2 linked regions of the Thermococcus kodakarensis KOD1 genome follow. Each later gene encodes a partner of the first gene's protein in a complex. Links are inferred from orthologs where the notes say so. Each region holds a gene or a part of one and is shown on either strand. Other genes may lie near its edges. The genes, in order: TK_RS07625 and TK_RS05870.

Region 1 (3,079 bases):
CTGAGGGCCCTTATGGTCATCATCCAGACTTCCTTCTTGCCCATCCTGGCGGTCTTCTTGCCCTTCTTGCTTCCCGGACCGCGGTGGCGGCCCTTCTTCCTGGCCTCCTGGAAGGCCCTAGCCCTGGCCCTGCTCTGACCCTTGATGGGCTTCTTCTTGATGACGCCGTCGTGGATGAGCCTCTTTATGTCCTCCCTCGTTATGGCGGCAGCAACGTCCTCAATCCTCTCCGGGTCGATCCATATCCTGTTCTCGCCACACTTCAACAGCTCGGCGGCAATTCTCCTCTGGGTCTTGAGCATGATCATCACCTCACGGGTTGAGAACCTTCACTCCGAGCTCCTTGGCCCTAGCGAGTATCATCTCTCTCTTCCTGGCGCCGACTGTTCCCGCTATCCTGGCGGCCTGCCTGGTCGGGTCTATGGCCTCAAGCTCCTTGACGTTGTGGACGAGGACTTCCTCGTAGCCGCTCGGGTGGAGCCCGCGAACTGCTTTGGGTGAGCTCCATCCGATGCTCGGTGAGCGCGGCTTGCCCTTCTTCTTGAGCCTCATCTTGCTGTCGATTCCCTTAGGCCTTCTCCACTTCGGGTCGTTCTTGAACTTCGGGTACCTCCACCACTCCTGGCGGAGGAACCTCGGCTTCTTCCTCTTGAGCTTGGCCCTTATCCTCAGGAGTCTCGCCTTTTCGTTCATCTCTCACACCTCACCATCAGAACTTTATCGGCTTGCCAGCCTTCTCAACTATGTAGATACCGTCCTGGAAGACACGCCTGTCCCACTTGGTTATCCTCGTGGCCTGCTCGATGTTCGCAGCTGTCTGACCGACGGCTTCTTTGTCAATGCCCTCAACCTCGATCTCGCTTCCCTTGACCTTGACGGTAACACCCGGAAGGATCTTGGCCCTCCTCGGGTTCTTCTCACCGAGGAAGTTCTCGATGACAACCTCATCGCCCTGAACCTTAACGGTCATCGGGAAGTGGCTGTAAACCACTTTAAGCCTGTACTTGAAGCCCTCGGTAACGCCCTTGATCATGTTGTTGATGTGGGCCTTGAATGTTCTCACGATGGCGACGTCCTTCTTCCTTGGAAACTCCTTGTAGATGACGACCTTACCGTCCTCGGTGAAGATTTGAACGCCGGGGTACTTGAGCTCCCTCTGAAGCTCTCCCTTCGGCCCCTTGACCTTGACGGTGTTACCCTCGACGGTGACCTCGACTCCCTCTGGTATCTCAATCTCCTCACGAATCCAAGCGTCCACCGGCATTTTTCTCACCTCAGTAGACGTAGGCTATCAGCCTGCCGCCGATTCCCTTTTCGAGCGCTTCCTTGTGGGTCATAACACCCTGGGACGTTGAGACAATGAGGATACCGAACTCGAAGGCTGGAAGGAACCTCTTCTCCCACTTCTCGTAGTCCCTGGCCTTGACCGGGAAGCGCGGCTTTATTGCGCCGGCCTTGTTGATCTTACCTATGAGCTGAACCCTGTATATACCAGCCCTTCCGTCGTCGATAAGCTCGAACTCGCCGATGTAGCCGTTCTCGAGCATAACCCTGAGAACCTCACCGATGAGCTTCGAGGCGGGCTTGATGTAGACCTCCTTCTTCCCAACTCTCTCGCTGTTCGTTATGTGTGAAAGCGCGTTTGCCAGAGGGTCAAGCAGAGTCATTTTCTCTCACCTCACTCATACTTCTTGAAGCCGAGCTTCGGGGCGACCTCGCGGAAGCAGTGCCTGCAGAGCATAAGGCCGTGTATCCTGATTATCGGCCCGTACTGGCCGCAGCGCATGCACCTTCTCGCTCCCTTACCAAACTTCCTCGGCTTCCTCTTGTTGTAATCGGCCTTCGCCATCTCACAATCCCTCCACCTTAGCCTTGAGCTCCTCCATAGCGAAGACTATACCCTCTTCCTTAGTCAGCTTGTGTTTGGTCGGTATCTTCCTCCTCTGCCTCTTCCTCTTGGCGACCCTAAACCCTGGCCTCTCGAGGGTGACGCAGACATCCATACCGAAGATACCGATCTCGGGGTCGTACTCGACGCCCGGTATGTTGATGTGCTCCTGGATTCCAAAGCAGAAGTTTCCGTGCTCGTCGAAGTTGCTCGCTTTGAGCTTTCTGTCAACGGCCTCAAGGAGCCTGTCGAGCATCTGGTAGGCCTTCTCTCCACGGAGGGTGACCTTGACCGCTATCGGCTCGCCCCTCCTGATTCCGAAGTCCCTGTTGGTCTGCTTGGCCCTCCTCCTTATAGGCTTCTGGCCGACGAGCTGCTCAAGCATGGTCTCGGCCTTGGTGAGCCTCTCACCGCTCTCGCCAACACCTATGTTTATCGTGACCTTGGCTATCCTCGGCTTCCTCATCGGGTGAGCTTCCCAGTCAGCCAGGATTGCCTCTCTGTTGATCTGCATCTCATCTCACCTCTCACGGAAGGGAAATCTCAGGCTTGTCCTTACCAATGACGAAGGCGTACTCCTTCAGGGTGTCGAAGAGCTCGCCGTTCTCGTCCTCGATTGTAACGACGTCGGGCCAGCCCATCGGGAACTGCCTGACCTCGACGATCTTACCCTTTCTGGCAACGTTCTTACCCTGGGTAACGAAGACGTAGGCACCGACCTCGAACGGGAGCACCTTGACTATCTGCCTCTCCGGAACCTGCATTATGACCGTGTAGGAGGTCTTGTAGGCGTCCTTCTCGGCAAGGCTGACGAGGTGGTTGCTTCCGTCGTGGAGGTTTAGCTGAACCTTAGCGCCCTTGACCATCCTCTTGTTGTTGATCCTGAAGGGCTTGAGCTTGGCCTCTTCCTCGCTTATCGGGTGGAGTATAAGCTTGCCTATCCTGTTCGGGAGAACCCTGTAGTGCTCACCCGTCTCTGGGATTGAGACGACGTCCATGATTCCAACGGGGAACTTGTAGTCCTTCCTGACCCTACCATCAACGAGGATCTTGCCCTCGTTGAGGATCTTCCTGGCTTCCCTGGCGGTCTTGGCGTAGCCGAGGTAGTCCCTGACTATGTAGATCAGCGGTATGGAAGTCTTCATGCTGTGCGGACCCGGACTGGGCCTGACGGCCCACTTGTAAGCCTTC
Region 2 (3,260 bases), 290 kb from region 1 along the record:
GGCTTTACGGCAGGGAGATAGTCTACGAAAGGCACCGCCACCGCTGGGAGGTTAACCCGGACTACGTTGAGAAGTTCGAGGAGGCTGGGCTTGTCTTCAGCGGCATAGCCGGAGACGACGAGAGAAGGATGGAGATACTCGAACTTCCGGGACACAGCTACTTCATAGCCACCCAGTTCCATCCGGAGTTCAAGTCGAGACCGATGAGGCCAGCTCCAGTCTTCAGGGGTCTCGTTGAAGCGGCAAAGAAAAAGAAGTATGGAAGCTAAAGCTCAATTCCGAGTTCCTTCATTTCTTCTTCGAATTTTTTCAGCTCCTCTTTTCTCTTAAGCTCCCTGTAGAACTCGACGCCGCCTATCCACAACAGCTCATACACAACCGCCTCAAAGGGCGCACCCAGAAAGGCCGACACATAACCGGCAATATTCTCAGGGAACGCCAGTGATACGAGGGAAACCGTACCCGATATGAGACCTATCACCAAAACGCCGATCCAAAGGAGAAATCCGAAGCCCACGCTGGATGGAAGGTTTTTTAGGACGGCTCCAAAGGCTTCAAACGCGGCTCCGAGGTCTTCTCTGTCAGCGTACAGCGGAACTGCGAGCACCGACATGGTAGTCAGCATTGCCGCAGTGAGTATGATGAGGCCTATTCCTATAAGCACCAGAATACCGCCCGCAGGAAGGGTCAGGAGGCCGATACCGATTGGTATCATTGAAACGACGATGAAAACCAGCCCGATGAACCCGTAGAAGAGGTTTATCAAGAGTACGCCTGGGAAGTGCAGTATGCTCTCCCTGATAAGCTCTACCAGACTTACCTCGCTTCCTTCTCCATACACGAGGGCGCCTTTGACGATTCCATACTGGAACAGAGAGCCGAGGAGCAGGAGAATAACGAAGAGCTTTCCAAGGTTCTCCATTGAACCCATTATATCCGAGACCTGTTCCTCTGAAAGTCCGTGCTCCTCCATTATGACGTTTCCCTGGGTTGTGGATGTTTGGTTTTCGAGAACGCTGAAGTCCGCTGGTGCCAGATAGGCCTGAAATGGAGCGGCCAGCAGGGCCAGAAGGAGAGCTAGGATGTAGAGCTTCTTCGCGCGCGTGATGAGAGTGATCGTTCTGGAGAATGCCTCAAATGCGCCCATACCACCACCGATGGGAGTAATAGAGAAGACTTAAAAATCTTTTGAAGACCCAGAAAAGCTTATAAACGAACTACCCGAAGTGGCGTTGGGTTCATAAGCTAATTGAGGTGAGTGTAATGGCTATCTGGCAGGGAAGATCACTCAAGAAACCCTCAGGTGGTAGGATCATCCTCGCGAGGAAGAAGAGGAAGAGGGAGCTCGGAAGGGAGCCGGCCAACACCAAGGTCGGCGAGGACAGGGAGAAGAGGAAGATCATCAGGACTTACGGCGGCAACAGGAAGGTTCGCCTCGTTGAGGCCCTCTACGCCAACGTCTTCGAGGGTGGAAAGGGCAAGAAGGTCAAGATACTCAACGTCGTCGAGAACCCGGCCAACAGGCAGTACGCGAGGAGAAACATCATCACCAAGGGTGCAATAATAGAGACTGAGATTGGAAAGGCCATCGTTACCAGCAGGCCGGGCCAGGACGGGGTCGTTAACGCCGTCCTCATCAAGGAAGAGAACGCCTGAACTCTTTTTTCTTCCCTCTGTATTCTGAGGCTTTCGTGTTTTCTGTTTGCATCTGTTGTTGGCTGTCGTGAAAAGAATTCGTGAATCAAAAAACTAAAGAAACTGATGAAAGGAAACTAAAACGCTTCCTCTCTGAACTTTCTCAGCTCCTTTTCCATGATCTTTCTGGCGAACTCTTCAGCCTTGGGCTTCACTATCTCGATGACCCTCTTCTTGAGCTCGTCGAGACCTTCGCCTGTAAGGGCGGATATCCTGAGGGGTTCAAGTCCCTTGGATTTAACAAACTCCTCGATCGTTTTCATCTTCTCCTCGTCGGCTATGTCGGCCTTGTTGAGGACGACGATGAACGGGAACTCTCCGAACTCTGAGTATATCTCCTCGAACAGATGCATCTGCTCCTCTATCGGGAAGCCACAGTACTCACTCGGGTCGAAGATGTAGACGATAACGTCTCCGAGATGTTTCAAAGCGAGGATTGCCTGCTTTTCAACCTCGTTCCTTTCGCTTAGAGGTCTGTCAAGTAGTCCCGGCGTATCTATTACCTGGTACTTGAGGTAGTGCTCCTCGAACTGGCCGACGTTTATTCCCTTGGTGGTGAACGGATAGCTTGCCACCTCTGGCTTCGCATTTGTCAGCGCCCTCAAAAGGGTGCTCTTGCCGACGTTGGGATGGCCGGCTATAACCACAGTTGGAAGCTCAAGGTCAACCACGGGAAGCTCCTTCAGAACGTCCCTTGCCCTGTTGAGGTACTCAAGGTCGTCGCCAATGTCCTTAAGTATGTCCGCCACTCTGCCGTAGAACTGCCTCCTGAGCTTGGCTATCTCGATTGGGTCTCTCTCGTAGCGTATCTTCTCCACGTACCTCTGCTCTAGGTTTCTTATCGTCTTTATGGCCCAGTTGACCCTCGCCAGCGAGCGGTGGAACTGGTCGCGGTCGACAAGGGTATCAACGAGCTCCCGGTAGAACTTCGGCAGGGTGGATACTCCAGGTGTTCTGTCGAGTATCTTCCTGAGGTTGTCCCTTACCACGTTGGAGACGGTTCTGACTCTCAGCTCCTCCCTCTGACGGGCTTTGGCAACTTTCCCTCCCTGAGGGGTGAATGCAGAAGCGGCCTTCTCGGCCCTCCTGAAGGCCTTGTCGATGAGTTCATCAGCGGTAAGGACTGTTGGCATCTTCTCAAACGGGTTCTTCATGGTCTCACCTCAACGTATTTCTCGCGGGAGAAGAGTTTTCGGCTGGGTTTAAAAAGGTGCCTGACCTGGAAGTATATTTTCAGATTCAGTTTGGGGCTGGGTACTCCGCCTCTAACCGTAAGGTTCATAGGTACAAAGTGTCTAAAATATCCTTGAATGTCCTTCGGGTGTATGGCTATGTTTCAGGGTATAGCGGACGCACTGCTTTCGGGAATCCTGGCAGCACTTACGTCGTGGCTTCCCATGTCCCCAGAGGGAAGCTTTGGTCGCCTTATAGACGGTGTGATTAGTTATACTGCCTTTCTTGTGCCCGCTTATGCTGGCATTATGTTCTCTGTGCTCTACCGCTATAGGGAAAGGCTATCCAAGGAGCCATTGATGGCCCTTCGGGGCGCTGAGACATCGGAGCTC

What was found.
Region 2: TK_RS07625 (region 1) and TK_RS05870 share a complex: the UniProt entries of both Methanocaldococcus jannaschii proteins name them as parts of the 30S ribosomal subunit. The link is inferred for Thermococcus kodakarensis KOD1 from one-to-one orthologs.

Annotation. Positions count from the first base shown.
Region 1 is NC_006624.1:1,339,041-1,342,119, forward strand. What follows is about bases 265-3,026. They hold TK_RS07625 (30S ribosomal protein S14), read right to left. Parts: upstream 1,850-3,026; coding sequence 1,679-1,849; downstream 265-1,678. Other genes in these bases: TK_RS07605 (50S ribosomal protein L19e), read right to left, coding at 265-308; TK_RS07610 (50S ribosomal protein L32e), read right to left, coding at 313-693; TK_RS07615 (50S ribosomal protein L6), read right to left, coding at 710-1,264; TK_RS07620 (30S ribosomal protein S8), read right to left, coding at 1,275-1,667; TK_RS07630 (50S ribosomal protein L5), read right to left, coding at 1,851-2,402. In the rest of the region: more of TK_RS07605, read right to left, coding at 1-264; more of TK_RS07635, read right to left, coding at 3,027-3,079. UniProt on the Methanocaldococcus jannaschii protein: Binds 16S rRNA, required for the assembly of 30S particles.
Region 2 is NC_006624.1:1,046,550-1,049,809, reverse strand. Bases 17-2,959 are described here. They hold TK_RS05870 (30S ribosomal protein S8e), read left to right. Parts: upstream 17-1,263; coding sequence 1,264-1,656; downstream 1,657-2,959. Other genes in these bases: TK_RS05865 (NOG1 family protein), read right to left, coding at 1,773-2,849; TK_RS05875 (hypothetical protein), read right to left, coding at 266-1,147; pyrG (glutamine hydrolyzing CTP synthase), read left to right, coding at 17-269. Outside these bases: more of pyrG, read left to right, coding at 1-16; TK_RS05860 (undecaprenyl-diphosphate phosphatase), read left to right, coding at 3,027-3,260.